3 regions of the Pseudonocardia abyssalis genome follow, and region 1 is predicted to be linked to each of the others. Evidence: predicted binding sites of a transcription regulator. Region 1 holds the regulator's gene; each other region holds the start of a gene.

Region 1 (10,329 bases):
GACCACCTCGATCCGCTCGGCCGTCCACCGGTCCCCGCCGACGGCGGCCTCGGTGAACCGGCCGGTGAGCGTCGTGTCCTCGATGCGCACCGACCCCGCGCCGGTCGTGACGATGCCGTAGGCCCGCGTGCCGTCGCCGGTGATCCGGCTGCGGCGCACCACGACGTCCGGGGCGTCGACGACGACCCCGCCGCGCACGTCCATTCCGTCGAGCACCGTCCCGGGCCTCGTGATCGTCAGCGGACCGGCCGCGCACAGCCGCAGCGACGGCGGCAGCCCGACGCTGCCCCGCTCCGGCACGACGTAGGGCCCGGCGGCCGCACACCCGGTGGACACGACGGGCGCCAGCGCGACGGTCGGCGCCGGGGCCCCGAACGTGACGCCCTCCGTGGCCAGCACGACGCCGGACACGCCGACGGCGAAGGCGACGAGTGTGAGGCCCACACGCCCCGTTCCGGGTACGGACACGACGCGGAGAGTACGGCCGGTCAGCGCGGCAAGCCGTCGTGGCGCCTACACGGAGTGAATCGTTATCACGATGTGTAGTGAGCGACCCCGGACTGCAACGTGATCGTCACAGCGCCCCGTTCGACCAGCACGTCGAGGTGCGCCTGGGTCTCCAGGACCGCGAGCATCGCGTTGAAGGCATCCATGTCGGGGAGCCGCCTGCGGTGCCGCGTCCACGGCAGGGCCTCCGCGACGGACTGCGCTGTCGACCGGCCCTCGCGAACCGCGGCGAGGGTGGCGTCGAGCCGGTCTCCGTGGTGCTCCAGCAGGGCGTCGACCCGCTCGTGCACCCGCATGCCGACCGGCCCGTGGGCCGGCAGGAGCAGCGCGTCCTTGCGCGAGCGGATCAGCTGCAGGGAGGTCAGGAAGGCGGCCAGCGGGCTCGTCGTGGGATGCGGCTCGAACCCGATCGACGGGGTGATCCGCGGCAGGACGTGGTCGCCGGCGAACAGCAGCCCGGCGGCGTCGTCGGCGAAGACGAGGTGCCCGCGGGTGTGCCCCGGCGTCTCGACGGCGGTGAGGACCTGCGTGTCCCCCACCGCGATCTCGGCGCCGTCCTCGATCCACTCGTCCGGCTGCTCCCATACCGAGAGGTCGCCCGGATCGGGCCGGGTCTCCTCGATCGTCGCCACCAGCGCGGTGGCCCCCGCCCGCACCAGCCGGGCCCGGTGCGCGTCGAACGGGTCGCGCCCGGACCGGTGGATCTCCGCGAGCCCGCTCTCCTCGCCCCGCCCGAGCGCGACGTGCGCGCCGAACTCGCGGCGCAGCGCGACGGCCTGCGTGTAGTGGTCGCGGTGGATGTGGGTGACGAGGAACCGGCGGACGTCGCCCAGCCCGGCTCCGAGCTTCGCCAGTGCCGCGGTGAGCAGCTCGCGCGACTCCGCCAGCGCCCACCCCGAGTCGATCAGCGTCCAGCCGTCGCCGTCGGGGATCGCGTAGACGTTCACCGCGCGCAGGCCGTCCTGCGGCAGGGGCAGCGGGATGCGGTAGACGTCGGGGGCGCAGCGGTAGGGACCGCCGCCGGTCCAGTCGCCGTCGGGGTCGTCGTCGAGGATCACCGTCCGACCATAGGCGGTGAATGCCCGTCCGGGCCGAGTACCACCCGGGCGCCACCACTGCGCGTGCCGAACCGGACGGACCGGACGCGCTCCTCACCTGTTCGTGCACCTCGGAGTAACCCAGAGGGTGAGGCATGCTCCCGTACTGTCCCACCCACGGTGAACAGCGCCCCCCGGGGCGGGACGAGAGGCGTGGGCAGGATGGCTGCAGAAGTGCCGGAGATGATCGGCGCACCGTTCCTCACCGTGGCCGAGGTGGCGGACCGGATGCGTGTGTCGAAGATGACGGTCTACCGGCTGGTGCACAGCGGGGAGCTCCCGGCGGTGCGGTTCGGGAGGTCGTTCCGCGTGCAGCGCAGCGCGGTGGAGGAGTTGATCCGCGACGCCCGGTACGAGGCGGGCTGAGCCCCGACGGCGGTGCGGACACGCGGCTGTCATCGACGGCTGCGACGATCGCCGCGTGCACCGTCGTCAGGTAACCGCGTTCCTCGAGCTGGACGTCACCGAGCCCGCTCTCCTCGCCTTCCAGGTGGCCGTCGCGTCCGGGTCGGCCGACGAGAAGCTGTCGATCACCCGCGACGGTGAGGCGGTGCCGTGGCGGGAGGTCCCCGCTGCGCACGACGGACGCCTGCACGTCGTCGACGCACAGGTGGGGCGCACGGTACTGGAGTACGCGGCCACCGTCTCCGGTGAGCTGCCCGCACCGGAGACCACCGAGCTCGACCTCCTGGCCTATCGGCGCCCCAGCCGCTACTGCCCGTCGGACCGGCTGCTGTCGATCGCGAACGGCGAGTTCGACGGCATCGACGACACCGGCGAGCTCGTGTCCGCCGTCCGCGACTTCGTGTACGGGCGGCTGTTCTACCTCAGCGGGTCCAGCAAGCCCACCGACGACGCGATCGACACCCTCCTGCTCGGGGAGGGCGTCTGCCGCGACTACGCGCACCTCGTCGTCGCCCTGCTCCGCGCCCGCGACGTGCCCGCCCGGCTCGTCGCGGTCTACGCGCCCGGGCTCGACCCGATGGATTTCCACGCCGTCGTCGAGGCGTGGGTCGACGGGTCCTGGCGGGTCCTCGACTCCACCGGGCTCGCGCCACGGCAGTCGATGCTGCGGATCGGCACCGGCCGCGACGCCGCCGACACCGCGTTCCTGTCGGTGCACCACGGCATCGCGAACCTGTTGTCGGTGCGCGTGCTCGCCGTCGTCGACGAGTTGCCGAACGACGACGGGACCGCGGTCGTCACGCTGACCTGACGCGGCGGAAACGCCGCGGTCCTAGCCTCGCGGGGCCATGACGATCCTGCGCTCCCTGCCGACGGGCCCCGAGCTGCAGTTCCGCATGGTCCACGGATACCGCAGGGCGTTCCGGATCGCCGGATCCGGCCCGCCGGTCGTGCTCGTGCACGGGATCGGCGACAGCTCGGCCACGTGGTCGCCGGTGCTCGCCGCGCTGGCCCGGCGCCACCTGGTGATCGCGCCCGATCTGCTCGGGCACGGCAGCTCCGACAAGCCGCGTGCCGACTACTCGGTGGCCGCCTACGCCAACGGCGTGCGCGACCTGCTCGGCGTCCTCGGGGTGGAGCGCGCCACGCTCGTCGGGCACTCGCTCGGCGGCGGGGTGGCGATGCAGTTCGCCTACCAGTTCCCCGAGCGCACCGAGCGGCTCGTGCTCGTCGGCAGCGGCGGCGCGGGCCCGGACGTCACCCCGGTCCTGCGCGCGATGACGCTGCCCGGTGCCGCGGTGGCGCTGGGCCTGCTGCGGATGCCGACCGCGCGGCTTCAGGTGGGGGCCGGAGTGGCACTGCTGCGGATGCTGGGCACCGATCTCGGTCAGGACGCCCCCGACCTGCTCCGGATGGTCGACGCGCTGCCCGACGCGACCGCGCGTGCCGCGTTCATCCGCACGCTGCGCGCGGTCGTCGACTGGCGGGGGCAGGTGGTGACGATGCTCGACCGCTGCTACCTCACCCGCGGCATGCCCACGATGCTGGTCTGGGGCGCCCGCGACGCCGTGGTGCCGATCGCGCACGCCCACCGCGCCCACGACGCGATGCCCGGCAGCCGCCTGGAGATCTTCGACGGCGCCGGGCACTTCCCTTTCCACACCGACCCGTTGCGCTTCGTCACGCTGCTGGAGGAGTTCCTCGCGACGACCACCCCGGCGCGGTGGAGCGCGGAGCAGTGGCGGCAGCTGCTGCGCGACCCGGAACCGGCCGAGACCCTGCACACCGTCGGCGAGCGCAACGCCACCTGACCCCGCCGGGAGCACCCCGGCGGGGTCGGCGGTGCTCAGCTGCAGCCGCTGGTGCTGCCGCAGCCCTCGCACAGGTAGCAGGAGCCCGCGGGGCGCATCTTCGTGCCGCAGGTCATGCACAGCGGCGCGTCGGCGGCCTTGCCCATGCGCAGCTCGAGCAGCTCGGTGGAGCTGCCGACCTCCACCGGGGCCTTCGACGAACCTGCCGGGGGGCCGGCGACCGGCTCGGTCTCCACGCCCTGGCGCAGGCCCTCGACGTCGACCGTCTCGCCGTACTGGTCGGCCACCTGCGCGGTGCGCTCGTCGGCGGAGAAGATGCCGAGCTGCGCGCGCTTCTCGTACGGCAGGTGATCGAGCGCGAGCCGGCGGAACAGGTAGTCGAGCACGCTGGTGGCGATGCGCAGGTCCGGGTCGTCGGTCATGCCCGCCGGCTCGAAGCGCAGATTGGAGAACTTCGAGACGTAGAACTCCAGCGGGATGCCGTACTGCAGGCCCACCGAGATCGACATCGAGAACGCGTCCATCACGCCCGACAGCGTGGAGCCCTGCTTGCCGAGCTTGACGAAGATCTCGCCGACGCCGCCGTCCGGGTAGGCGCCCGCGGTGAGGTAGCCCTCGGCACCGCCCACGGTGAACGACACCGTCTCACTGGACCGCTTCTTGGGCAGGCGACGCCGCACCGGCCGCTGTTCGACGACGGTGACGGTCTCCTTCTCCCCCCCGCCGGAGGACTTCGCCGACTTGCCCGCCGAGAGCGGCTGGCCGACCTTGCAGTTGTCGCGGTAGATCGCCAGCGCCTTGAGGCCGAGCTTCCAGCCCTCCAGGTACACGCGCTCGACGTCCTCGACGGTGGCCGTCTCCGGCATGTTCACCGTCTTGGAGATCGCACCGGACAGGAACGGCTGCACCGCGGCCATCATGCGGACGTGGCCCATGGCGGCGATGACCCGCTCGCCCATCGCGCAGTCGAAGACCTCGTAGTGGTCGGTGCGCAGGCCGGGGGCGTCGACGACGTGCCCGTGCTCGCCGACGTACTCGACGATGGCCTCGGCCTGCTCGGCCTGGTAGCCGAGCTTGGTCAGCGCCCGCGGCACCGTCTGGTTGACGATCTGCATCGACCCGCCACCGACGAGCTTCTTGAACTTGACCAGCGCGAGGTCCGGCTCGATGCCGGTGGTGTCGCAGTCCATCATCAGGCCGATGGTGCCGGTGGGGGCGAGCACCGAGGCCTGCGCGTTGCGCCAGCCGTTGCGTTCCCCCGCCGCCAGGCAGTCCTTCCACGCGATGGTGGCGAGCTTGTGGATCCCGGAGCTCGCCGGGAACGTGCGGACGTCGTCGTTGGCCGCGGCGTGCTTGCGCATGACGCGCTGGTGGGCGCTCGCGTTGCGGGCGTAGCCCTCGTACGGGCCGACGACGCCGGCCAGCTCGGCGGAGCGCTTGTAGGACGCGCCGGTCATCAGCGAGGTGATGGCCGCGGCCAGCGCCCGGCCGCCCTCGGAGTCGTAGGCGTGGCCGGTGGCCATCAGCAGCGCGCCGAGGTTGGCGTAGCCGATCCCGAGCTGTCGGAACGCGCGGGTGGTCTCGCCGATCGGGTCGGTCGGGAAGTCGGCGAAGCAGATGGAGATGTCCATCGCGGTGATGATGAGCTCGACCGACTTCTGGAAACGCGCGGCGTCGAACTGGCCGTCGTCACCGAGGAACGTGAGCAGGTTCAGCGACGCGAGATTGCAGCTGGAGTTGTCCAGGTGCATGTACTCCGAACACGGGTTGGACGCGGAGATCCGGCCCGATTCCGGGGTGGTGTGCCAGTCGTTGATGGTGCCGTCGTACTGGATACCGGGATCGGCGCAGGCCCACGCGGCCTCGGCGATTCCGCGGAACAGCTTCTTCGCGTCGACCGATTCGATGACCTCACCGGTCATCCGCGCGCGGAGCCCGAAATCGGTGCCCGCCTCGACGGCCCGCATGAACTCGTCGGTGACCCGGACGGAGTTGTTGGCGTTCTGGTACTGCACCGAGGTGATGTCGGAGCCGCCGAGGTCCATGTCGAACCCGGCGTCGCGCAGTACGCGGACCTTGGCCTCCTCCTTGGACTTGGTCTCGACGAACTCCTCGATGTCGGGGTGGTCGACGTCGAGGACGACCATCTTCGCCGCGCGGCGCGTGGCCCCGCCGGACTTGATGGTGCCCGCGCTGGCGTCGGCGCCGCGCATGAACGAGACCGGCCCGGAGGCGGTGCCGCCCGAGGAGAGCAGCTCCTTCGAGCTCCGGATCCGGGAGAGGTTCAGGCCCGCGCCGGAGCCGCCCTTGAAGATCAGCCCCTCCTCGCGGTACCAGTTGAGGATCGACTCCATCGTGTCGTCGACGGCGAGGATGAAGCACGCGCTGACCTGCTGCGGCGAGGTCGTGCCGACGTTGAACCAGACCGGGGAGTTGAAGCTGAACACCTGGTGCAGCAGCATCCAGGTGAGCTCGTGGGCGAACACCTCGGCATCGGCGTCGGTGGCGAAGTAGCCGTTGTCCAGGCCCGAGCGGTGGTAGACCCCGACCACGCGGTCGATCAGCTGACGCAGGCTCGACTCGCGCTCCACCGCCCCGACCGCGCCGCGGAAGTACTTGCTGGTGACGATGTTGGTGGCGTTGACCGACCAGGTGCTCGGGAACTCGACGCCGCGCTGCTCGAAGTTGATCGTGCCGTCGCGCCAGTTCGTCATGACGACGTCGCGGCGTTCCCAGGTGACCTCGTCGTAGGGGTGCACGCCGGCGGTGGTGTGGATCCGCTCGATCGTGAGGCCCGCAGCGGGCCGGGTGGCCCGGGGTGCCTTCTTCCCGCGTCCGGACGCGGTGCCGACGGTCTCGGTCATGGGTGTTCCCTCTCCTGCGCGCACGACGGACCGGGGTCCTGGGGGCGCGCCAAGTACGACTGGTGCGGTGATGGCGGTGATGACGGGAGTGCGCGACGTCCGATTCAACGGTGTCGGGTGCGGTGACGGCGCGGTGGTGCGTCGGGCGGCCGGACCGGGCCGCCGATCGGTGGGACTGGTCAGACGGGCGCGGCGCGGGCGGGTGTGTCGCGCGCGGGTGTGTCGCGCAGGTCGGCGATCTCCTTCTCGAAGTCCTCGATCGAGGAGAAGGACCGGTAGACGCTCGCGAACCGGAGGTAGGCGACCTCGTCGAGGTCGCGGAGCGGGCCGAGGATCGCCAGGCCGACCTCGTGGCTGGGGATCTCGGCGGTGCCGCCCGCGCGGACGGCCTCCTCGACGCGGTGCGCGAGCTGCGCCAGCGCGTCCTCGTCGACGGGCCGGCCCTGACAGGCCCGGCGGACACCGCTGACGACCTTGTCGCGGCTGAACGGCTCCGTGACCCCGCTGCGCTTGACGACGGCCAACACCGCTTCCTCGACGGTGGTGAACCGGCGCCCGCAGGAGGCGCAGGAGCGCCGGCGGCGGGTGGCGACCCCGTCGTCGACCTCGCGGGAATCGATGACCCGGCAGTCGGAGTGGCGGCAGAACGGGCAGCGCACGGACAACCCCCTCCGACGAACCGGAACCCCATCCCTGGGCTAACGACGCCCATGTAACCACAACATGTGGGGGCAGGAAAAGCCGGGAGGCCCTATCGGTGGCGTCGCGTCGTCCGAACGGGCACGCAGGCGCACCGCACCGCCGACCCGCACGCGAAGCGTCAGCCCCCGAGGACCCCCGCCACCTGCACGGGCGACGTCACCACCGGCGTGCGCGAGGTGCTGCTCACGTCCGGCGCACCGGAGTGCCGGGCCGCCGCGGCGACGTCGGCCAGCAACCCCAGCAGGACGACGATCGCGGCCGTGAGGAGCGCCGTGCCGACGGCGGCGGCCACCCGCCGGCGCCGCAGGACCTTCGCGGGCAGCACCGGGACGGTGCGCAGCAGCACCCGCTCGCCGCGGTGCGCCCGCTCCCCCGCCGACCCGCCGGCCGGCCGGGCGGGCTGCGCCGGCCGCACGGCACGGAGCGGCTGCACGGGCCGCACCGGCCGCGGCCCGTGGGCCCGCCCGCGCCTCGGGAGCTCCCGGGCGGGACGGGGCGGTCGCAGTGCCGTGCCGCCGTACCGCATTCCGTCCTCGATCTGATCGTGCATCGGACTCCACCCTTCGCTCGGACCCGTTCCCGCACTCCGGCCGTTCGAACGGGAACACATGTTCGAACGATCGCTGAGCGATGTGTACCACCGACCACCGACAGAATCGAGAGAACGGGGCGTGTCGTTCGAACATGTGTTTGGCGAGAACCGGAATCGGGGCTACGGTCGGGTCCACGACACACGGGCCCGGTCCGCACGGATCGCCCGCCCGGTCCCGATCAGCAGCACCGACGAGCAGTACCGATGAGCAGTACCGACGAGCAGTACCGACGAGCAGTACCGACGAGCAGTACCGACGAGCAGTACCGACGAGGAGGCACGAGGACATGGCACGGGACGAGCCCGGCCCGACGGGTGGCGACGACGAGGGAGTACGCCCCGGGCCGACCGCCCGGGTGAGCACGTTCCCCGACCCCGCGAGCGCCCCCGTCGGCCTCACTCCCCGGCAACGCAAGGTGCTGGAGGTCATCCGCGACTGGGTGGAGCGCCACGGCTACCCGCCGAGCGTCCGCGAGATCGGCGACGCCGTCGGCCTCACGTCCACCTCGTCGGTGCACCACCAGCTGCGCACCCTCGAGCGCAAGGGCTACCTGCGGCGCGACCCCAACCGCACCCGCGCGGTCGACGTCCGCCCGCCCGACGAGCAGCCCGACGCGGCGTCGTCGGACACCGGGGTCGTCGAGCGGCCCACGCCTGCCTTCGTGCCGCTGCTCGGCACGATCGCCGCCGGTGGACCGATCCTGGCCGAGCAGGCGGTGGAGAGCGTGTTCCCGCTGCCGCGCGAGATCGTCGGCGAGGGCACCCTGTTCCTGCTGAAGGTGCGGGGCGACTCGATGGTCGAGAAGGCCATCACCGACGGCGACTGGGTGGTCGTACGCCAGCAGCCCGTCGCCGAGAACGGCGAGATCGTCGCGGCGATGATCGACGGCGAGGCCACGGTCAAGACGTTCACCCGGCGCGACGGGCACGTGTGGCTGATGCCGGCCAACGCGGCCTACGACCCGATCCCCGGTGACGACGCCACGGTGCTCGGGCGCGTCGTCACGGTCCTGCGGCGGCTCTGACGCCCGCGGGCACCACGATCACCGGATAGCGGGCGGTGCGCACCAGCACCCCCGCCACCCCGCCCAGCAGCAGCCGCTGCATGAAGCGGTAGCCGCGGGAGCCCACCACCAGCACGTCCGTGCGGTCCGGCAGGGCGGCGAGCGTGGCCGCCACCGGGCCGATGACGACGTCGCTGATGGCGTCGACCTCCACCGGCAGCGACGCGATGCCCTTGTGCGCGAGCGCCTGGGCGGCCGGCACGGCGTCGGCGTCCTCCGCGACGGTCACGACCCGTACCGCGGCTCCGGTCCGGCCGGCGAGGTGCACGGCCACGGTCACCGCCCGGTCGGCCTCCGCGCTGCCGTCGTAGGCGACGGTCACCACGGTCATGATGCCGGTGCCGAGGTGCCGGTAGCCGCGCGGCGCGATCGCCACCGGGCAGCGCGCGAGCGGCAGCAGCCGCTGCACCGTGCGGCCGGGGGCGAGGCGGCCGAGCAGGCCGTGACCGGTCGACCCCACCACGAGGACGGCGGCCCCCACGTCGTCGGCGTGGTCGGCGAGGACGTCGGCCACGGAGCCGGGTGTGAGGGCCACGAACTCCGGCTCGTCGTCGCCCCAGCCGTCGCCGATGAGCCGGCGCGCCTGCTGGAACCGGGCCGCCGCGACCTTGCGCGCCTTCTCCCGCCACCGCGGGTCGCGGGCGACCACCGCGAGACCCCGTGCGTCGGTCGGGTAGACCGTGGCCACCACCGCACTCAGCCCGGTGAGCCGGGTCAGCTGCGCACCCAGGACGAGCGCGTCGTGCCCGCCCGGCGTGTCCTCGTAACCGGTGACGATCGGCACCGCGCGCCTCCTTCGGCCACGATCACCGTAACCGCGCAGGGGGCCGCGCCGGTTACGTCCGGGAAACGTCGCCCGCCGCCCGCCCGTGATCGCGGCACACCGCACACCATGGCCCCCGCGAGGGCCGGTACGTGCGGCCGAACCCGATCACCGACCCCACCGGGGGCGGCAGCGTGCAGCCAGCAGCGATCACCGGCCCCGACAGAGGATCCGGCGGCATCCGTCCGCTCCCACAGCCCCCCCGCCGGGCGCCATCACCGGCTCAGCGGCGCCGGGCCCGCCAGGAGAGCGCCGCGGCGAGCAGCACCAGCAGGCCCACGGCCACCCCGCCGCCGATCAGGGCGGGCAGCCACTCGGGTGCGGGCTCGGCCACGGGTTCCGCGGGGGTGTCTGCGGGCGGGGTGAACGGCTGCGCGGCCAGTGCGGCGGCCCCGGGCACCGCGCGCAGCTCCCCCGGCACCCCGCCGCGGGTCTCCGAGGCCGAGAGCAGCGTGCCGTCGGCC
Region 2 (10,329 bases), 990 kb from region 1:
TCGCCACCGCGGGCGCCGGCACGCCCGCGGCGATCGTGCAGCGCATCGCCGGCCGACTCGGTGACCGGCCCCTGCTGCTGGTGGTCGACAACTGCGAGCACGTCGTCGGCGCCGTCGCCCGCGCCGTCGAGGCGCTGCGCCGGCGCTGTCCCCGGCTCACGGTCCTCGCCACCAGCCGTGAGCCGCTGGGGCTGGCCGGGGAGGTGACCAGGGTCGTCCCGCCGCTGTCGCTGCCGGCGCCGGACGCGGTGGCGGTGGCGGACCTCGCGGGCTCCGACGCCGCCGTGCTGTTCCGGCAGCGGGCCCGCGCGGCGGCCGCCGACTTCGAGCTCGACGCGGGCACCGCCGCCGCGGTGGCCCGCATCTGCCGTCGCCTCGACGGCATCCCGCTCGCGTTGGAGCTCGCCGCGGCGCGGATGCGCGTGTTGTCCGCCGAGCAGGTCGCGGCCCGGCTCGACGACCGGTTCACCCTGCTCACCGCGGGGCACCGGACCGCATCGCCGCGGCAGCGGACGCTGCGGGGCGCGATCGAGTGGAGCCACGACCTCCTCAGCGTCGACGAGCAGGTCGTGCTGCGCAGGCTGGCGGTGTTCGCCGCGGGTTTCGACCTCGACGCGGCCGCGGCGGTCGCCGGCGACGGCGGGGACGCGGGCCGGGTCGCGGAGCTGGTCTCGCGGCTCGTGGACAAGTCGGTCGTGAGCACCCGGCGCCGCCGCGGCGAGGTCCGCTTCGTGCTGCTGGAGACCGTGCGCGGCTTCGCCGCCGAGCGGCTGTCCGACGCGGGGGAGGTCGGGTCGGTCCGGGCCCGGCACCGTGCGCACTACGTCGGATCGGCCCGCGAGCAGCGCCGGGTGTGGGGGGCCGGCTGGGACTCCGCGCTGTGGCACCGCCGGGTCGCCGCCGAGGAGGAGAACTTCCGCGCCGCCGTCGCCTCGGCGCTGGCCGACGGCGACCACGACGGCGCCCTGTTGCTGCTCAGCGGGCTGTGGGTGCACTGGGCGTGGGCCGCGGGACGCGCCGAGGCGGTGGGCTGGCTCCAGGCCGTGGTGGACGGCCCGGGTACCGACGCCGTCGCGCGGTGCGAGTGCGTGGTCGGTCTGGCGGTGCTGCTGCGGTGGTGGGAGGTCGGTGACCCGGAACGGTCGGTGCGGTTGTTCGTCCGGGCCGCGGAGCTGGCCGAGGAGGCCGACGACGACGCCTGCCGGTTCTGGGTCCGCTACTTCCACGCGGAGTTCCGGATGCTGCGGGGCGACCGGGACGGGGCCCGGGCCGGCTATCTCGACGCGCTGCGCTGGGCCGTGCCGCGCAGCAGCGCGGGGTGGTGCAGCTACAGCTTCGGATGGCTCGCGATGGGAGCGGGCGACGCCGCGGCGGCCCGGGCCGAGTTCGCCCGGGCGGTCGATCTGTCCGGGGACGACGACCTGGTGCGCCCGCACGCCCTCGCCGCGCTCGCGCCGCTGCTCGCCGGGGCCGACCCTGCGGAGGCCTCGGCCGTGGCGGGGCGGGCTCTGGCGTCGGCCCGGGACTTCCCGCTGCCCGGTGTGCACGTGATGGCCCTCGTGCGCGCGGCGCAGACCTACGTCCTGTGCGGGGAGGACGACATCGCGCGCGACGTCGTCGCCGAGCTACTCGACCTCCAGCACCGCCTCGGCAACCTGCAGTTCCGGGCCGAGACCTTCGAGGTGGTCTCGGTGCTGGCCGCCCGGTCCGGTGACCACCGGGTGGCGGCCCGGCTCCTCGGTGCGGGCGGCGCGGTCCGCGCCGCCCGCACCGAGGACGACGCAGGCGTGCGGGTGCTCGGTGACGTCGTGGCCGCGACCCGCCGCAGCATGCTCGCCGGGCTCGGCCCCGAGGCCTACGGGCGGGAGGCCGCGGCGGGAGCCGCGGTCCCCGTACCGGACCTGGTCGCGGAGGTGCGTGCGGCCCGGCTGCGGCGCTGACCGGCCCCAGGAGCTACCCGACGCGGAACACCCGGTAGTCGATGCACGGGCCGGGCAGGATCCGCGCCTCGGCGACGAACAGGACCCGGTTGACCCATGCGTACCGCTCGTCACCGGTCTCGAGGCGGGGTGTGGTGACGAAGTACTGCCCGCCGAAGTCGGTCGGGACGGCACCACCCGCGAAGACGGCCAGGACCGCAGGAGTCAGCTCGACGAGACCGTGCAGCTGGATGTAGACGCAGGCGCCGTCGGCCGTGAGCACGGTGTTGCGGACGTCGAGCCGCCCGTAGCCGTCCTGGCCCAGCAGGAGCCAGTCGCCGCCTGCCGACGGGGCGATCGTCCCGGTGAGGCGGTCGCCGACGACCTTCCCGCCGGACCCGGCGGCGATCATCCGGTGGCCGTACGGGCCGGTCCCGACGTCGGCGACCCCGCCCACGTCGACGTGGTAATCGAACTCGTGGATCAGTGTGGGCACGGTGCACCTCTCGGCGGCGGGAGTCACGGACTCCGGCAGGGTCGCCCCACGAGGTTGCGCGTCGGTTGCGCGGGCGTGAGCGGCCTCCGGATCAGCCATGGCCCAGGACGGCCGGGCCGAGGCCCAGCACGCCGTCGGTGAGCGGTTCGCAGCGCATCCCGCCCCGGTGGCGCAGGGCGCGGAAGGCCCCGGGCGCCAGCACGACGTCCATCCAGGCGCACGGGTTCGCCGGACGGTGGGCGCGGAAGCGGACCGGGCCGTCGCCGGAGTCGAGCGAGAACTCGGAACCGCGCGGCAGGTCGTCGACGGCGAAGCCTCGCAGGACGATCGTGCGGCGGGTCCGCAGCGGGTCCGGCACCGCGGCCAGGTCCAGCTCCGCGGCCATGTGCTCCAGCGACTCGACGGCGAGCACGGTGACCGACGCGGTGCGGTGCGCCGGATGGCCGAAGTAGCGGTCGCCGACGACCCCGAGCCCGGCGCGGACCTCGATGCGGTCGTGGGCGCCGCCGTCCGGGTCGGGGAGGGGGCCGTCGCCGGGACGTCCGGAGTAGGCGTGGACGGGCGAGGTGTGCAGCGCGACGATCTCCACGTGCATTCCCCCGAGCGTACGGAACGACCCCGCCGGATCCTCGTCGCCGGTGGGTCGGGATCGGGCAGCAGCACGATGGTGCGGCTGTGCAGCCGCACCGAGATCAGGTCGTGCCCGGCCGGGGCCGGCGGGCGACCAGCACCCGGGCCGGGGGCAGGTTCGCCCACACCGGGCGGCTGAGGGAGACCTCGGCGAACCGGGCCCGCACGGCGTGCTCCTGGCGGCGGGCCGGTGGCATCCAGGTCGTCGGCAGCAGCGTGACCTGGGTGAACGTGCCGGTCGGGGTCAGTGCGGCGGCGGCCAGGTCGGCGATCGGGGCGTGCCAGGCGATCCAGGGCAGCAGGCTGGACACGGCGTCGACGCGGTCGATCCCGTGCTCGCGCAGCACCCCGGGGAGCCGCCCGGCGTCGGCGCAGACGACGGTGACGCCGGGGTGGCGAGCGGCGAGGCGCCGCGCCAGCTCCGGGTTCAGCTCGACGGCGACGTGGCGGCCGCGGCCGCCGAGCCGGGCGACGAGGGCGTCGGTGACGCGGCCGGTCCCCGCCCCCAGCTCCACGACCGTCGGGTCGTCGCCGAGGTCCAGCGGGGCGAGCATCGCCGCGACCAGCGCGTCGGAGCTGGCGGTGACGGTGGCGACGCGGGTGGGGGCGCGGAGGAACTCGCGGAACAGGACGTGGCGGTCGGACACGGACCGGACCGTAGGGGGCGCGGGTGAACGGCCGGTGACCCAGTGCGTGCCCGGGGTGAGGTCGTCGCGGTCGGGACGGGTGTCGGGCAGGACCAGACCGGCGCGCTCCGGCGTGCCCCCGCGGTCCCGGGCCGGGGCGCCGGTAGCCTCCGTCGTCGAACAGGTGTTCGCGGAGGGGGAACCAGGTGCGGGTGCTCGGAGTCGACCCGGGGCTGACGCGGTGCGGCCTCGGGGTCGTCGACGGCGCGTCCGGGCGTACGGTGCGCGCCGTCGCCGTCGACGTGGTGCGGACCGCGCCGGACCTGCCGCTGGAGCAGCGCCTGCTCGCCGTCGGCGCCGAGGTGGAGCGGTGGATCGAGCGCCACCGGCCCGACGTCGTCGCGATCGAGCGGGTGTTCAGCCAGCACAACGTGCGCACGGTGATGGGCACCGCGCAGGCCAGTGGGGTGGTGGCTCTGCTCGCCGCCCGGGCCGGGCTGCCGGTCGCGTTCCACACGCCGAGCGAGGTGAAGGCGGCCGTCACGGGGGAGGGCCGCGCGGGCAAGGAACAGGTGACGATCATGGTCACCAAGGTGCTGGGGCTGGCGCAGGCCCCGCGCCCCGCCGACGCCGCCGACGCACTGGCCCTGGCGATCTGCCACTGCTGGCGCGCCCCGATGATGGAGCGGATGGCGCAGGCCAAGGTGCGGTCCGACGAGCTGGCGAAGGCGCACCGCGCCCGTCTCGCGGCGGCGGCGCGGGCGGCGAGGTAGCCGGCTCGCACGGAGGGTCGGGGGCTCGCACACGGGACCGGACCTGTGTGCGACCCGCGGACGGTGTGTGCGAGCCTGCGGGCCAGTGACCAGCAAGCGACCAGGAGGGATGTCACCGTGATCTCGTCGGTGCGGGGTGAGGTGCTGGAGATCGCGCTCGACCACGCCGTCGTCGAGGTCGGCGGGGTGGGGCTCGCGGTGGTCGCCGCCCCCAACACGCTGGCCGGGCTGCGCCGCGGTGAGCAGGCGCGCCTGTCGACGGTGCTGGTGGTGCGCGAGGACTCGCTGACGCTGTTCGGGTTCGCCGACGCCGACCAGCGGGAGCTGTTCGGGCTGCTGCAGTCCGTCGCGGGCATCGGGCCGCGGCTCGCACTGGCCACGCTCGCCGTCCTCACCCCCGACGACGTCGTCCGCGCCCTGCTCGACGGCGACACCAAGGTGCTGACGCGGGTGCCCGGCATCGGCCCGAAGGTCGCGCAGCGGATGGTGCTGGAGCTCAAGGACAAGGTCGTGGCCACCGCCGCCGCGCCGGCTGCGACGCTGCCCACGCCCGTCACCGGCACCCGTCGTGACGAGGTCGTGGAGGCACTGGTCGGGCTGGGTTTCACCCCGAAGACCGCGGAGACCGCGGTGGACGCCGCGCTGGCCCGCGACGCCGACGCCGACGCCGCGACGCTGCTGCGTGCGGCGCTCGGCAGCCTGGGCCGGTCCCGGTGAGCACATCCCCCGTGAGCACGACATCGGCGAGCGCGTCCTGCGGGAGCACGTCTCCGGTGAGCACCTCGCAGACCCCGCGGTCGCCGCGCAGAGCGCCGGCGGTCGGTGCGAGGCCCGCAGGTCTGCGGGGTCGGCCGGACCGGTGCGTAGCGGTGCGCGGAGCAGGGGGCGGCGGCCGTGGGTGAGCTGAGCGCCGCCGCCGAGCCCGAGGACGTCGAGGTCGACGCCTCCCTGCGCCCCCGCAACCTCACCGAGTTCATCGGGCAGCCCCGCGTGCGCGAGCAGCTGGAGCTGGTGCTGCAGGGCGCGCAGGGCCGGGGGACCCCGCCCGACCACATCCTGTTGTCCGGGCCTCCCGGGCTGGGCAAGACGAGCCTCGCGCTGATCGTCGCCGAGGAGCTGGGGGCCGCGGTGCGCCTCACCTCGGGCCCGGCGCTGGAGCGGGCGGGTGACCTCGCCGCGATGCTGTCCAACCTCGCCCCCGGCGACGTCCTGTTCATCGACGAGATCCACCGGATCGCCCGTCCCGCGGAGGAGATGCTCTACCTCGCGATGGAGGACTTCCGGGTCGACGTCGTCGTCGGCAAGGGCCCGGGCGCGACGTCCATCCCGCTCGACATCGCCCCGTTCACCCTGGTCGGGGCCACGACGCGGTCCGGTGCGCTGACCGGTCCGCTGCGCGACCGGTTCGGGTTCACCGCGCACATGGAGTTCTACGAGCCGCACGAGCTGGAGCGGGTGCTGCGCCGCGCCGCGGTGATCCTCGGCGTCGACCTGCACCCCGACGGTGCCGAGGAGATCGCCGGGCGCTCCCGCGGCACGCCCCGCATCGCGAACCGGCTGCTGCGCCGTGTGCGGGACTTCGCGGAGGTCCGGGCCGACGGCCGGGTCACCCGGGCGGTCGCCCGCGACGCACTGGCCGTCTACGACGTCGACGAGCTCGGCCTGGACCGCCTCGACCGGGCCGTGCTCGGCGCGCTGGTGCGGTCCTTCGGCGGCGGCCCGGTGGGTGTCTCGACGCTGGCCGTCGCGGTGGGGGAGGAGCCGGGTACCGTCGAGGAGGTCTGCGAGCCCTACCTCGTCCGGGCCGGCATGCTCGCCCGGACGCCACGAGGGCGGGTCGCCACGGCGTCCGCGTGGGCCCATCTGGGCCTCACCGCTCCGCCGGACGTCCTCCCGGGTGGCCCTCCGCCGTTGTTCTGAGGCCGGGCTGGCAGACTCACCCACCGGCCGACGACGTGCGGAGATACGGAGACCATGGACCTCTCGCAGCTGTTCCCCCTGTTCATCCTGCTGCTGTTCATCCCGATCTTCCTGTCGGGGCGCAAGCAGCGCCGGCAGATGGCGGAGATGCAGCAGATGCAGTCCGACCTGGTGGTCGGCGACATCGTCGTCACCGCCTCCGGCCTGCGTGCCACGGTCGTCGACGTCTCCTACAAGGAGACCGTCGACCTGGAGATCGCCGACGACGTCATCACCACCTGGGTGCGGGGCTCGGTCCGGGAGAAGGTCGTGGCGTCCGAGCCCGCCGACGCCCTGACCAACGACGACGCCCCGCCGTCGTTGGTCAAGGACAACGACTCCAACGGCGCCACCCAGAGCTGAGCGGCTGAAACCCCCGCCGCGGCCACCGGCCGCGGCGTGACGTCAGGAAGAGACCACCGTGGCCACCACCCCGGGGCAGATCCGCCCCTGGCGCTACCTCGCGTCGTTCGTCGGCGTGATCGCCGTCCTGTACTCGCTGGTGTTCTTCACCGGTGACGGCGCCATCACGCCCAAGCTCGGCATCGACCTGCAGGGCGGCACCCGCGTCACGCTGGAGGCACGCACCGAGACCGGGGCGCAGGCCCCGCGCGACCAGCTGCTGCAGGCGCAGGCGATCATCCAGCAGCGCGTCGACGGGCTGGGTGTCGGTGGCTCCGAGGTGGTGCTCGACGGCAACAACCTGACGATCACCGTTCCCGGCGACGACGGCGAGCAGGCCCGGTCGCTGGGCCAGACCGCGCAGCTGCGCATCCGCGAGGTGGTCGGCGGCCCCGTCGCCGCCGCCCCGGCGCCCGCCACGGCCCCGGCGGTACCCAGCGACCCGGCCGCGCCTGCCGAGGTCGCCCCCGCCGACCCCGCCGACCCCGCCGCCCCGACGGGGACGCCGCAGGGCGCGGGCCTCCCGGTCGTCGAGACCGACGTGGCCCCCGTCGCGCAGACCACCCCGCTGACGGCGCCGACGCCCGGCCCCACGCCGGAACCGACTCCCGCCCCCGACGCCCCCGCGGCGGACATCCCGGACGCCCCGGCCGACCCCGAGCTGGCCGCGGCCATCGACGAGGCCAGGGCCCTGCGGCAGAGCACCGACCCGGCCGTGCAGCAGCAGGCCCTCGCCACGTTGGACTGCACCGCGAACGACCCGCTGCGCGGTTATGACGACCCGACTCTGCCGCTGGTCGCCTGCGACGTCGACGGCACCGCGAAGTACGTGCTCGCCCCGATCCTGCTGGAGGGCACCGAGATCGCCGGGGCCCAGGCCCAGCCCGCGCAGGGCGGCATCGGCACCGTCGTGAGCGTCCAGTTCACCACCAGCGGTGCCGCCACCTGGGGCGCGTACACCTCGGCGAACATCGGCAAGAACGCCGCGTTCGTGCTCGACGGCGAGGTCGTCTCCGCCCCGCGGATCAACTCCGCGATCTACGGCGACACCCGGATCGAGGGCCAGTTCACCCCCGAGGAGGCCCAGGACCTCGCCGGGATCCTGCGCTACGGCTCGCTGCCGCTGTCGTTCACCTCGTCGGAGGCGCAGACGGTCTCGGCCACGCTCGGGCTCGCCTCCCTGCAGGCCGGCCTGATCGCGGGCGGCGTCGGTCTGCTGCTCGTCTTCCTCTACTGCCTCGCCTACTACCGCGTGCTCGGACTGCTGACGATTCTGTCGCTGATCCTGTCCGGGGCGGTCGTCTACGCCGTGCTGGTGCTCCTCGGGCGCTGGATCGGGTTCACCCTCGACCTCGCGGGCGTGGCCGGGTTCATCGTCGCCATCGGGATCACGGCCGACTCGTTCGTGATCTTCTTCGAACGGTTGAAGGACGAGATGCGGGAGGGCCGGACGTTCCGCTCCGCCGTCCCGCGGGCCTGGGTGCGCGCGCGGCGCACGATCCTCGCCGCCGACGCCGTCAGCTTCCTGGCCTCCGTCGTGCTCTACGTGCTCGCGGTCGGGCAGGTGAAGGGCTTCGCGTTCACCCTGGGCCTGTCGACGGTCCTCGACCTCGTCGTCGTGTTCCTCGTGACGCACCCGCTGGTCGCGCTGGCGTCGAACAACAAGGTGTTCGGCAGCTCCAAGTTCTCCGGCCTCGGTTCCGCCGCGCGGATGGGGGCCGAGCACAAGAAGGCCACCGCCGCCGCGTCCGGACGTCGCGTCTCCACCACGAAGGGGGCCTGACATGCCCAGCGTGTTCGCCCGGCTCTACACCGGCACCGGCGCGTTCGACGTCGTCGGCCGGCGGAAGACCTGGTACGTCGCGTTCGGCGTGCTGGTGCTCGTGTGCATCCTGTCGATCGCGATCCGGGGCTTCAACCTCGGCATCGACTTCACCGGCGGCACCCAGATCCAGTTCCCGACGTCGGGCACGACGACCCCGGTCGACGTCGAGTCCGTCCGGGCGGTCTACGAGCGGGCCGTCGGCGAGGAGCCGGCCGCCGTGCAGGTCGCCGGCACCGGGGCGGCGCAGTCGGTGCAGATCCGCTCCGAGACGCTCGACGCCGCGCAGCTCGTCACACTCAAGGACGCCCTGTTCGCCGAGTTCGCCCCGGTCGGGCCGGACGGTACGCCGACGCAGACCGCGATCAGCGACAGCGCGGTCAGCGGCAGCTGGGGCGACCAGATCACCCGACAGGCCGTCATCGCGCTCGCGGTGTTCCTCGTGCTGGTCACGGTGTTCCTGGCGTTCTACTTCGAGCGCTCCATGGCGATCGCGGCTCTGGTCGCGCTGGTGCACGACGTCGTCGTCACCGCGGGCATCTACTCGATCATCGGGTTCGAGGTCACCCCGTCCACGGTGATCGGCCTGCTGACGATCCTCGGCTTCTCGCTCTACGACACCGTCGTGGTGTTCGACAAGGTCAAGGAGAACACCCGCGGGCTGCTCGGGCTCTCCCGCCGCACCTACGCCGAGGCGGCGAACCTCGCGCTGAACCAGACGCTGATGCGCTCGATCAACACCTCGCTGATCGCGGTGCTGCCGGTGCTGGGCCTGCTGGTGATCGGCGTCGGGGTGCTCGGCGTCGGCACGCTGGCCGACCTCGCGCTGGTGCAGATGGTCGGCATCATCGCCGGTGCCGTGTCCTCGCTGCTCCTGGCCACGCCGCTGCTCGTCGACCTCAAGCTGCGCGACCCGAAGGTCCGCGAGCAGGCCGAGCGGGTGCGGATGCGCCGACTGCGCGCCGCCGCCCCGGGCGCCGGCGACCCGGACGTCGGCGACCCGGGCGTCGGCGAACCGGGAGTCGGCGACGACGCCGTGCTGGCCACCGAGCTGCGCAAGGAGAAGGCGCTCACGGCCGCGTCCGGGGTGCCGTCGCGTCCGGGCAAGGCGCCTGCGCAGCGGCCGCAGGCCAACCGGCCCACCGGACGTCGGCGCACGTGACCGTCGCCGACCCCGACCTCGACGAGGACGGCTCGCTCACCCACGTCCTCGGGCTCGTCCACGACGTCCCCGACTACCCGGGCCCCGGGATCCTGTTCAAGGATCTCACCCCGGTCTTCGCCGACGCCCGCGCGTTCACCACCGTCGCGACCGAGCTGGCGGCGTGCGTGGGGGAGGCCGACGTCGTCGCCGGCATCGAGGCGCGGGGGTTCCTGCTCGGGGCCGCGGTGGCGCTCGTCGCGGGTGTCGGGATGATCCCGGTGCGCAAGGCGGGCAAGCTGCCGCGCGTCGCCGGATCGCGCACCTACGACCTCGAGTACGGCACCGCCACCCTGGAGCTGCCCGCCGACACCGTGGCGCCGGGCGCGCGCGTGTTCGTCGTCGACGACGTGCTGGCCACCGGCGGCACGGCGGCGGCCACGGTCGCCCTGCTCGCCGACGCGGGGGCCGAGGTCATCGGGTTCGGGGCGCTGCTGGAGCTCACCGCGCTGTCCGGGCGCCAGGCGCTGGCGCCGCTGCCGGTGCACGCGCTCCTGCACG
Region 3 (10,329 bases), 2.7 Mb from region 1:
ACACACCGGACCGTCACCGCGACGGCGGGTTGCGGACGGACCCCCGGACCGGGCCCATGATCGCCGTCTCGGCGCGTGTCCGGCCGCCCACTGCCGGACACGCGCCGAACCGGTGATCATGGAGTGCCTCCGGAGGCGAGCGGCGGCGACCGCCGCACCGCCGCCATCAGCCCGGACCCGGTGGCCACCAGCAGCATCGCGAGCACGCCTACGGGGTGGAAGATGTGGCCCGTCATGAAGGGGAAGCACGCGACGGCGAGCACCGCGGCCCCCGGGAGCACCCGCACGCCGTCGCGGGGCAGCAGGGCGAGGCCGGTCAGCACCGCCGCGGCGAGCAGCATCCAGACCCCGGCGTGCCCGAGCGCGTCACCGACCCCGAACAGCCGCCCGGCGAGCTCGGGGACGCCCGCCTCGACGACGAGCCCCGCGCCGATGCCGGAGAGGACGTCGAGCGCGGTGTAGAACGTCGCGAACCCGTACGCCGCGACCCGCGCGAGCCCCGCCACCGGCCCCGTGACGCCGCGCAGCAGCGCCCACAGCGCGAGCGAGATCAGCGGGAACACCGGAACCAGGTACACGTGCACCGTCCACCAGGCCCGCGCGGTGGACGCGTCGAGGAAGCCGGGGTGGACCAGGTACCCGACCGCGGCGAGCAGCAGCCCGGGCAGGGCGACCAGCACGATCGTCAGCGGGGGTCTCATCTCGCACGATCCTGCCGGGCCGGTGGGCCTGCCGCCCGCCGCGTACGGGATCCGTAATGTGCGCGCCGTGGCCGTCTCCGAGATCTTCGACCCCTCCGCGTGGCGTCCGGTGGAGGGGTTCGACTTCGTCGACATCACCTACCACCGCGCCGTCGACACCGGTGCCGTGCGCATCGCGTTCGACCGCCCCGAGGTGCGCAATGCGTTCCGCCCCGGCACCGTCGACGAGCTGTATCGCGCTCTCGACCACGCCCGCCAGACCCCGGACGTCGGCTGCGTCCTGCTCACCGGCAACGGCCCGGCGCCGAAGGACGGCGTGTGGGCGTTCTGCTCGGGCGGCGACCAGCGCATCCGCGGCCGCACCGGCTACCAGTACGCCGATGGCGACACCTCCGACACGGTGCAGGCCGGCCGCGCGGGGCGCCTGCACATCCTGGAGTGCCAGCGGCTGATCCGGTTCATGCCGAAGGTCGTCATCGCCGTCGTCAACGGATGGGCCGCGGGTGGCGGGCATTCGCTGCACGCCGTCGCGGACCTCACGCTCGCCAGCGCGGAGCACGGCCGCTTCAAGCAGACCGACGCCGACGTCGGCAGCTTCGACGGCGGCTACGGCTCGGCCTACCTGGCCAAGCAGGTGGGTCAGAAGTTCGCCCGCGAGATCTTCTTCCTGGGCCGCGAGTACTCCGCGGCCGACGCGCACCGGATGGGTGCGGTCAACGCCGTCGTGCCGCACGCGGAGCTCGAGGCCACCGCCCTGCAGTGGGCGAAGGAGATCAACGGCAAGTCGCCCACCGCGCAGCGGATGCTCAAGTACGCGTTCAACCTCACCGACGACGGGCTGGTCGGGCAGCAGCTGTTCGCCGGCGAGGCCACGCGGCTCGCGTACATGACCGACGAGGCCGTCGAGGGCCGCGACGCGTTCCTGCAGAAGCGCGAGCCCGACTGGGCCGCGTACCCCTGGCACTACTAGGCCGCGTCCGGCACGACCCGCCGTCCCGTGCACCCGGCGGCGTACCGGATGTGGGAGGGCACGTGCCGGGCGGCGCCGCGCCGCGGGGCGGTCGTGCCGCCCGCCCGGATCGCGGCGCCCACGAGCAGGGCCAACGGCACCGACGTCGCCATCCACGTCGTCACCCCGACCGCGACCCAGCTCATGATCTCCACACCTCCCTATCGCGGGCCTGAGCTGCGGTATTTCGCGCCGACGGGGTGAGTGCACAGCACGTGTGGGTGGCGGGTTCGGCACGGTCGGTGACGCTCGGGGCCCCGGATGAACGCCGGGCGCGGCGACCGTGTGGACTCGGACCCATGCGGACGATCACGCTCGACGGCTCCCCCGACGGCGTCGACGCGCTGGTCGGGGCACTGGCGGCGGCGCTGGACGGCGGCCCCGCGGTACTCCCGTGGACCGGTGCCGCACCATTCCCGATCGAGCCGGCCCCACCGGGCACCGCGGTCGTCATCGCGACGTCCGGATCGACCGGTGAGCCCCGGCTGGTGGCACTGACCGCGGCCGCGCTGCGGGCGTCGGCCGCAGCCACGGCGGCCCGGCTCGGCGGCCCGGCCCGCTGGCTGCTCGCGCTGCCGGCCGAGCACGTCGCCGGGGTGCAGGTGATCGTGCGGGCGCTGCTGGCCGGCGCGCCGCCCGTCGTGCAGGACCTGCGCACCGGCTTCCGCCCCGACACCTTCGCCGCCGCCACCGACCGGCTGGGCCCCGGCGCGCGGCACACGAGCCTCGTCCCGACCCAGCTCCTCCGCGTCCTGGACGCCGGCGGCGACGCCCTCGACGCGCTGCGCGGCTACCGCGCGGTGCTCGTCGGCGGCGCGGCTCTGGACACGGGCCTGCGCCGCAGGGCACTCGACGCGGGCGTCGCCGTCGTCACCACCTACGGCATGAGCGAGACCGCGGGCGGTTGCGTCTACGACGGGCTGCCGCTCGACGGCGTCGGCGTCGACCTGGAACCCGACGGCCGCATCGTGCTCACCGGGCCGACCCTGGCCACCGGCTACCTCGGTGGGTCGCCGTTCGGCGGGCGGTTCCGCACCGGCGACCTCGGCCGCTGGACCGACGGTCGGCTGGAGGTGCTCGGCCGGGCCGACGACGTGATCGTCACGGGCGGGGAGAAGGTCGCGCCGGCCGCCGTCGAGCGGGTGCTGACCGCTCAGCCGGGGGTGCTCGCGGCGTGCGTGGTCGGGGTCGCCGACGCGCAGTGGGGACAGGTCGTCGCCGCCGCGGTGGTGCCCGGAGCCGACCGCCCCGACGACGACAGCCTCCGCGACGCCGTGCGCGACGCTCTCGGCCGGGCCGCGGTGCCGCGCCGGCTCGTCGACGTACCGGAGATCCCGATCCGGGGGATCGGGAAGCCCGATCGTGCGGCCGTGGCCCGGCTCGTCACGGTGACGGACCGGCCGGAGCCCCTGACCGGGTGACCGGAGGCGCCATCACATCAGGTCGCTCACTCTGCGTTGATTGACCACTACTCCCCCATCAGGTCTGCTGCGCTCTCACACGCACCATCGGTACCTGCAGTCACAGCAACAACACGGGGAGTTCTCAGCATGCGGATGAGGTTGCGCACCGCGACCCTGCTGGCCGTCGTCGGCGCACTCGCGCTCGGCACGGCCGGACCGGCCGCCGCCACCGAGCCCAGCACGGCGTCCTGGGCTCCTGATCTCGTGGCCGGGGAGACCGCGGGCGTGACCGTCGCCGACGGCACCGCGCGGCTCGACCACGCGGACACCCACCTGCTCCCCGCCGACTCCGACGGCACGCCGGTCCCGACCGGCCTCCTGACGATGCCGACGCACACCCTCGACGCCCCGACCGACCGCGTCGACGCCGCCGTCGACGGCGACCTCCCCGAGGGCAGCACCGCACTGGTCGACGTCCGCGGGCGCCGCACGTCGGGCGGCTGGACGGAGTGGGTGCCCGCCACCTCCGGCACGGCCACGCTGCCCGAGCCGACATCGGAGGTGCAGACTCGCCTGGTCCTCACCGGCGACCCGGCCGCGGAGCCGTCCGTCCGGGGCGTCACCGTCACCGCGCACCCGGCCGCGGCCCGCACCGAGGCCGTCGTCGAGTCGGCGGCGCTGAACTACCGCGTCTTCGCGACCCGCGAGGGCCTCGCGGGCGGCACCACCGCCAACGGCCACGTGATCGCCGAGCGTGACCACTTCGTCGCCCTGCCCTCCCGCCGCGCCCTCGCCCCCCGCGACTCCAGCGACTACTCCGTCAAGGTGTGCGCCCCCAACGGCCGCTGCGCGTTCGCGCCGGTCTGGGACGTGGGCCCGTGGAACACCCGCGACGACTACTGGAACCCCTCCGGCCAGCGTCAGGAGTGGCGCGACCTTCCCCAGGGCGTACCGCAGGCCCAGGCCGCACACGCCGACGGCTACAACGGTGGCCGCGACCAGTACGGCCGCACCCCCTCCAACCCGGCCGGCATCGACCTCGGCGACGGCCTGTTCTGGGACGCTCTCGGCCTGACCGACAACTCCTGGGTCACCGTCGACTACCTGTGGACCGGCTCGGTCCGCCTCTCGCTGGTGAACTCCGACGGGCCGGTCGACGTCCTCGCGGCCCCCGAGGCCGGTGCCGAGGTCGTGGGCGTCGCCGCGCAGCGCGCCGCGGTGCCGGTGGAGTGCGCCCTGTCCGCCGCGTCCGGTATCTGGCTGCGGGTCGGCACCGACCAGTACATCGAGGCGGACGAGGTGAGCGACGCCGAGGGTGTGGCCGACTGCGACACCTCCGGCCCGTCCCCCGAAACCACCCCGGCTCCCGACGCCACCGCCGACACCCCGACGGTCGCCGACGCCGACACCCCCGCCGACGCCACCCCGTCCAGCAGCACCTCCCCGTCCAGCAGCACCCCGTCCGACGCCACCCCGTCCGACGCCACCCCGTCCGACGCCACCCCGTCCGACGCCACCCCGTCCGACGCCACCCCGTCCGACGCCACCCCGTCCGACGCCACCCCGTCCGACGCCGGCCCGTCCGACGCCGGCCCGTCCGACGCCGGCCCGTCCGACGCCACCGTGTCCTCCCCGTCCGACGCCACGGACGCGACCACCGCCCCCGCCGACGACCCTGCCGCCTCCGCCCCGACGGGCGCCGCCGCTCCGGCCGGACCGACCGCCACCACCGACCCGACCGCGACCACCTCCCCCGGGTGATCGTTCCGAGCTGAGCGGCACGGTCGCCGGACCGACCACCACCCCACCTCGGAACGATCACCGACACCGCCCACCCACGGTGATCGTTCCGAGACGGGCGATGTGGCGACCGGCCCCGCCACCGCGCTCACCTCGGACCGATCACCCCTCCGCCCCGACGCCCGTCGGTGAGGCGGGCCACGTGGCGACCGGACCGATCACCACCCACCGCGGCGACCGCGGGGACCGGGCCGGATAGCGTTCCGGTGTGGCCACGTTGAACCAGTGGGTGCAGGGCGCCCGCCCGCGCACCCTGCCGACCGCCGTCTCCCCGGTCGTGGTCGGGACCGGGGCCGCGATCGGGGCCGGGACCGTCGCCCCGGGCCGGGCACTGCTGGCCCTCCTCGTGGCCGTCGCGCTGGTCATCGGGGTGAACTTCGCCAACGACTACTCCGACGGCATCCGCGGCACCGACGACGACCGGGTCGGGCCGCTGCGCCTCGTCGGGTCGAAGCTGGCGGCGGCCTCCACCGTCCGCTCCGTGGCCTTCGGCTGCTTCGTCGTCGCGGGTCTGGCGGGCCTGACGCTGGTGTCGATCTCCCGGCAGTGGTGGCTGATCGCGGTGGGGGCGCTGTGCATCGCGGGCGCCTGGTTCTACACCGGCGGCTCCCGGCCCTACGGCTACGCGGGGCTCGGCGAGGTGGCGGTGTTCGTGTTCTTCGGGCCGGTCGCCGTGCTCGGCACCGTGATCACCCAGAGCGGGCCGCCGAGCCCCCTCGCGGTGATCGGCGCGGTCGGGGTCGGGCTGCTCACGTGCGCGGTGCTCGTCGCCAACAACCTGCGCGACATCCCCACCGACGCCGTCTCCGGCAAGCGCACGCTCGCGGTCCTGCTCGGCGACACCGACACCCGCCGCCTCTACGTCGCCCTCGTCGCGGCGCCGTTCCTGCTCTCCGCACTGGCCGGCCTGCGCAGCTGGCCGATGCTGATCGCCCTGGCCGCGCTGCCGCTGGCGTTCCTGCCGGCCCGCCAGGTGCTCGCGGGGGCCGACGGGCGCGCGCTCGTCCGCGTACTCGGAGCCACCGGGGTGACGCTGCTCGGATGGTCCGTCCTCACCGGCGTCGGCGCGGCACTCAGCGGCGTGCTCTGACCCCCGGGGGCGCGCAGAGGGCGGCCCTGACGAGCGACTCCGCGCACGGGCGGCGCAGCCGCTACTCGCTCTCCCCGCGCAGCCGCGACCGCAGGGCCTCGCGTTCCACCCCGCGCCGCCGGGAGGCCTCGGCGAGGGCCGCGTCGAGCCGGGACCGCAGCCCGCGGAACAGCACCATCGACAGCGGCAGCGCGACGATCAGCCCCACGAGGACGGCGACCAGCACCGGGACGCCGGCCAGTGCGAGCAGCGCGGCGACGACGGCGACGAGCCCGAGCCGCGCGAGCGCGTAGAGCCCGATGGTGGGCAGCAGGCCCGGGGCCGGTGGTGACGTCATGCCCCGAGCCTACGACGCCGCCGAAGGGCCCGGACGATCGTCCGTTTCGTCCTTTAGGCGCCCTTTACCTCCGGACAACCGTTCGAGTACCCGGGGTCCCGAGTGTCACGATGTATCAGGACATTCCACCTGGAGGCGCACCATGGCAGCACCCACGAGCAGCGAGGAACGACTCCTCACCCCCGGCGAGGTCGCCGGCCTGTTCCGCGTCGACCCCAAGACCGTCACCCGTTGGGCATCGGCCGGTCGGATCGGCTCGATCCGCACCCCTGGCGGGCACCGTCGGTTCCGCGAGTCCGAGGTCCGCGGCCTGCTCGCCGACCTGACCAGTGAGGCGACGCTACCGCCCGCGCACGGCTGACCACCCTCCGCCGAACGCATCCGGCGGCTTCACCCCCGTCACGCCCCACCTCCGCTAACCTCGACGGCGGAGGTGGTGGCCATGCTGTTCTTCATCGCGTTCGTCGGCGCCGCGATCATCGCACTGGTGCTCTGGAAGGCGATGAGCACCGTTCGCGGTGACGCACCGCCCACCGGGGAGCCGGCCGTCCCCGGCCCGTCGCGTCCGCGCGTCAGCGGCCCGGACGACGACCCCGACTTCCTGCGCCAGCTCGACGAGCGGGTGAAGCGCCAGGACGACCCCCCGGCCTGATCCCGGGGTTCAGCCACTGCTGTGGGCCGAGGCGAACGCATCGGCCACGGCGGCGGCCAGTTCCAGCAGGGCCAGCCGCGTCTGCGGCTCCAACCTGTCCAGATCGACCTCCGCGCCCTCCTGCAGGTGCGCGTCGAAGGGGATCTGCACGACGGCCCGGCAGCGTGCCGCGAAGTGCTCGGCCACCCGGTCCAGGTCCACGCCGCCCGTCGAGCGGCTGACGCTGTTGACCACGGCCACCGCGTTGCGCACGAGGTCGCCGTGGCCGTGGGCGTCGAGCCAGTCCATCGTGGCCGACGCGCTGCGCGCCCCGTCGATCGAGCTCGACGACACGATGATCAACTGGTCGGCCACGCCGAGCACGCCGTACATCGCGGAGTGCATCAGTCCGGTGCCGCAGTCGGTGAGGACGATGTTGTAGAAGTGCTCGAGGAGGTTGACGGTGCGGCGGTAGTCGTCCTCGCTGAACGCCTCCGACACCGCCGGATCCTGCTCGCTGGCCAGCACCTCGAGCCGCGACGGGCCCTGCGAGGTGTAGGCGCGCACGTCGGTGTAGCGGCGGACGCGCTGCGCGTCGCGGAGCAGGTTGCGCACGGTGGCGCTGGTCTCCAGCGGGATCTTCTGGCTCAGCGTGCCGCGGTCGGGGTTGGCGTCGACGGCCACCACGCGGTCGCCGCGCAGCGACGCGAACGTCGCGCCGAGCGTGGCCGTCATCGTGGTCTTGCCGACGCCGCCCTTGAGGCTCAGCACCCCGATCTTGTAGCAGCCCAGCAACGGCTGGTTGACGCGCACGGTGAGCTCGCGGCGGCGCACGTCGAGCGGGCTCTCCCCCGGGTTGATCAGGCGCCCGGACAGCACGTAGACCAGCCGGCGCCACCCCGACTGCGGGGGGCGCTTGCTCGGACGCAGCAGGCGGGCCGAGGACAGGTCGGGCTGCTCGGGGTTTCGCGCGTGCTGCGCCTGCTGCGCGGCGACGGCGCCGGGGTCGGTCCACCGCGGCGCTCCGCGCGGCGGGGTGCGGGGGCCGGTGTCGGCGGCGCCGTTGCCCGTGGCGGAGGGTCCCGTGGCGGAGGGTCCCGTGGCGCCGGAGGGGTCGGGCTGGATCGGGGGGCGCGGCGGGCGCGCGGGCGGCGGTGCGGCGGCCGGGGGCCGGGACGGCACCGGGTGCGCGTCACCCGTCCCGCCTCCCGTGCGGTCGTCGACGGGAGCGGCGGCACGGCGCGGGTCCGCCCCCCGGACGTCGGCGGGCCGGGCATCGGCGGACCAGGCATCGGCGGACCGGGCTTCGGCACCGCCGCGGGCGTCGGGAAGGCTCTCGGGCATCCGGGGCTCCGGCGCGCGGGCAGCGGGAACACGGGACTCCGGTACGGGGCCAGCGGAGCGCACCTCGGTGGAACCCGCCCCGGCCTCCCGGGACCCGTCGTCACCCCCACGCCCCTCGGCACCGGTGGGCGGACGCGTCGCCGCCGCCCGCCCCCGCTCCGCCCATGCCGCGACGTCGTCGTGCCCGGCCAGCTCGTCGAGCCGGTGGGCCGGTGGTGCGGGGCGCAGGGGCAGCGAGGAGTCACCCGCGAGCTCGTCGTCGGCCGTGGTCCCGGGTTCCGGCTCCTGCACCGGCGCCACGTACGGGCGGGTCTTGCGAGGTGGGGCCGCGGCGCCCCACTGCTCGCGCACATAACGACCGACCGAGCCGTCGGCGTAGTCCCCGTCGCCCTCGGAATCACGCTCCGTCATCAACGCTTCCCGTCGAACCCGTCGTACCGACCGCTTGACCCTGCCACGGACGCCGACGGTAGTCGCGTCGCCGCCCGTGGTCGAGGCGCGTACGGGTGGCCCTGACGCGATCAGCCCAGGCCGGCGTAGGAGTGCAGGCCGGCGACCACCATGTTGATGAAGAACAGGTTGAACAGCACGGTGGCGAACCCGGCCACGTTGATCCAGGCCGCGCGGGCCGCGCGCCAGCCGGCGGTGGCCCGGGCGTGCAGGTAGGCCGCGTAGACCACCCAGGAGACGAACGCGACGGTCTCCTTCGGGTCCCAGCCCCAGAACCGGCCCCACGCCGCCTCGGCCCAGATCGCCCCGGCGATGACGGCGAACGTGAACAGCGGGAACGCGATGATCGTGACGCGGTAGGCGAGCCGGTCGAGGACGTCGGACGACGGGAGCCGGTCGGTCAGCCACCCCGCCCCGCGCACCAGGAACAGGATGCTCGCGACACCGGGCACCAGCAGCAGGCCCGACGAGATCGTGATCGTCGTGACGTGGATGACCAACCAGTACGACTGCAGCGCGGGCACGACCGGCGCGGCCTGGGCGTACAGCACGGTCCCGGCGAGGAACAGCAGCACCACGACCAGCAGCACCACGAACGGACCGACGGCGCGCGTCACCGGCGAGCGGCGCAGCATCACCAGCCATCCGACGATCGCGGCCAGGCAGATCGCGGAGACGAACTCGTACATGTTGCCCAACGGCCAGCGCTCCGCCGCCAGCCCACGGGTGACGATCGACGCGAACTGCAGTGCCGCGCCGAGCACCGTCAGCGAGACGGCCATGCGTGCACAGCGCTCGCTGCGGGCGGGCGCGGGAGCGACCTCGACCACGTCCGGTCCCCCGGCCCCCACCAGCACCGGCTTCGCCGACCGGGCGGCGGCGAACTCGACGGCGTGCAGCACCATCGCCAACACGTACACGCCGACGGCGGCCATGAAGAGGAGGTCGCTGTATTGAGCGAGCATCAGGCGTCCTTCACCACGTGGGGTTCCAACAGGTCCGCCCGGAGGCGGTCGAACTCCTCGCCGTACCCGGCGCGGTCGGTGCGGGCGAGCCCACCGAGCTCCACCACGCTACGTCCGGGCTGGTCGGAGGGGGTGAGCCGGGCCCAGAACCGGCGGCGCCGGACCCCCAGCGAGGCCGCGAGACCGGTCAGCATCGTCACCGCGAACACCAGTACCCAGATCTGGCCGGGATCGTGGCTGATCTGCAGGTTGACCCACTTGCGCACGCCGTCGAACCGGATCTGCGTGCCGTCGTCGAGCGTGAGGCTCTGCCCCGGCACCAGGTTCTCCCGTGCCACCCGCACCAGCTCGCCGGAGTCGACCTGCGCCTGGTCCACCTCGAAGATCGACTGACCGCGGCCGTCGTCGAGGCCGAGGTCACCACGCAGCACGTCGATCGCGACCTCCGGGTCGCGCAGGTCGGGGAACACCGAGGTGACGACGGTGCCGCCGGACGTCGTGGGCGCGAGCAGCCCGGTGATCGCGAGCTGCCCGGTGCGCCGCTGCTCCTCGTCGGTGACGCCGGGCGGCTCGAACTTCGTGGCCCCCTCCGACAGCAG

Evidence for each region. The regulator LexA, encoded in region 1, represses DNA repair genes until DNA is damaged. The targets are predictions, from matches to a motif close to CGAACACGTGTTCG.
Region 2: ruvC (crossover junction endodeoxyribonuclease RuvC) is a predicted target of LexA. The motif match lies at 3,849-3,862, and genes of this name have one in related genera.
Region 3: I4I81_RS27280 (BldC family transcriptional regulator) is a predicted target of LexA. The motif match lies at 6,412-6,425, and genes of this name have one in related genera.

Annotation. Positions count from the first base shown of each region.
Region 1 covers NZ_JADQDK010000001.1:2,895,751-2,906,079, forward strand. The annotation lists gene I4I81_RS14050 (hypothetical protein) at 1-468, opposite strand, end outside; gene I4I81_RS14055 (MBL fold metallo-hydrolase) at 534-1,565, opposite strand; gene I4I81_RS14060 (helix-turn-helix domain-containing protein) at 1,767-1,970, shown strand; gene I4I81_RS14065 (transglutaminase-like domain-containing protein) at 2,026-2,820, shown strand; gene I4I81_RS14070 (alpha/beta fold hydrolase) at 2,858-3,820, shown strand; gene I4I81_RS14075 (vitamin B12-dependent ribonucleotide reductase) at 3,856-6,684, opposite strand; gene nrdR (transcriptional regulator NrdR) at 6,864-7,343, opposite strand; gene I4I81_RS14085 (hypothetical protein) at 7,505-7,819, opposite strand; gene lexA (transcriptional repressor LexA) at 8,266-9,003, shown strand; gene I4I81_RS14095 (universal stress protein) at 8,981-9,826, opposite strand; gene I4I81_RS14100 (SdiA-regulated/phytase-like domain-containing protein) at 10,089-10,329, opposite strand, start outside.
Region 2 covers NZ_JADQDK010000001.1:1,907,864-1,918,192, reverse strand. The annotation lists gene I4I81_RS09190 (AfsR/SARP family transcriptional regulator) at 1-1,940, shown strand, start outside; gene I4I81_RS09185 (DUF3237 domain-containing protein) at 1,954-2,415, opposite strand; gene I4I81_RS09180 (molybdenum cofactor biosysynthesis protein) at 2,507-3,010, opposite strand; gene I4I81_RS09175 (class I SAM-dependent methyltransferase) at 3,108-3,692, opposite strand; gene ruvC (crossover junction endodeoxyribonuclease RuvC) at 3,878-4,444, shown strand; gene ruvA (Holliday junction branch migration protein RuvA) at 4,562-5,161, shown strand; gene ruvB (Holliday junction branch migration DNA helicase RuvB) at 5,339-6,364, shown strand; gene yajC (preprotein translocase subunit YajC) at 6,419-6,766, shown strand; gene secD (protein translocase subunit SecD) at 6,825-8,588, shown strand; gene secF (protein translocase subunit SecF) at 8,590-9,789, shown strand; gene I4I81_RS09140 (adenine phosphoribosyltransferase) at 9,786-10,329, shown strand, end outside.
Region 3 covers NZ_JADQDK010000001.1:5,546,069-5,556,397, reverse strand. The annotation lists gene I4I81_RS27315 (hypothetical protein) at 117-701, opposite strand; gene I4I81_RS27310 (1,4-dihydroxy-2-naphthoyl-CoA synthase) at 769-1,671, shown strand; gene I4I81_RS27305 (hypothetical protein) at 1,668-1,856, opposite strand; gene menE (o-succinylbenzoate--CoA ligase) at 2,010-3,131, shown strand; gene I4I81_RS27295 (DUF8814 domain-containing protein) at 3,267-4,874, shown strand; gene I4I81_RS27290 (1,4-dihydroxy-2-naphthoate polyprenyltransferase) at 5,122-6,003, shown strand; gene I4I81_RS27285 (DUF4229 domain-containing protein) at 6,065-6,340, opposite strand; gene I4I81_RS27280 (BldC family transcriptional regulator) at 6,483-6,701, shown strand; gene I4I81_RS27275 (hypothetical protein) at 6,783-6,992, shown strand; gene I4I81_RS27270 (MinD/ParA family ATP-binding protein) at 7,002-8,315, opposite strand; gene ccsB (c-type cytochrome biogenesis protein CcsB) at 8,837-9,730, opposite strand; gene resB (cytochrome c biogenesis protein ResB) at 9,730-10,329, opposite strand, start outside.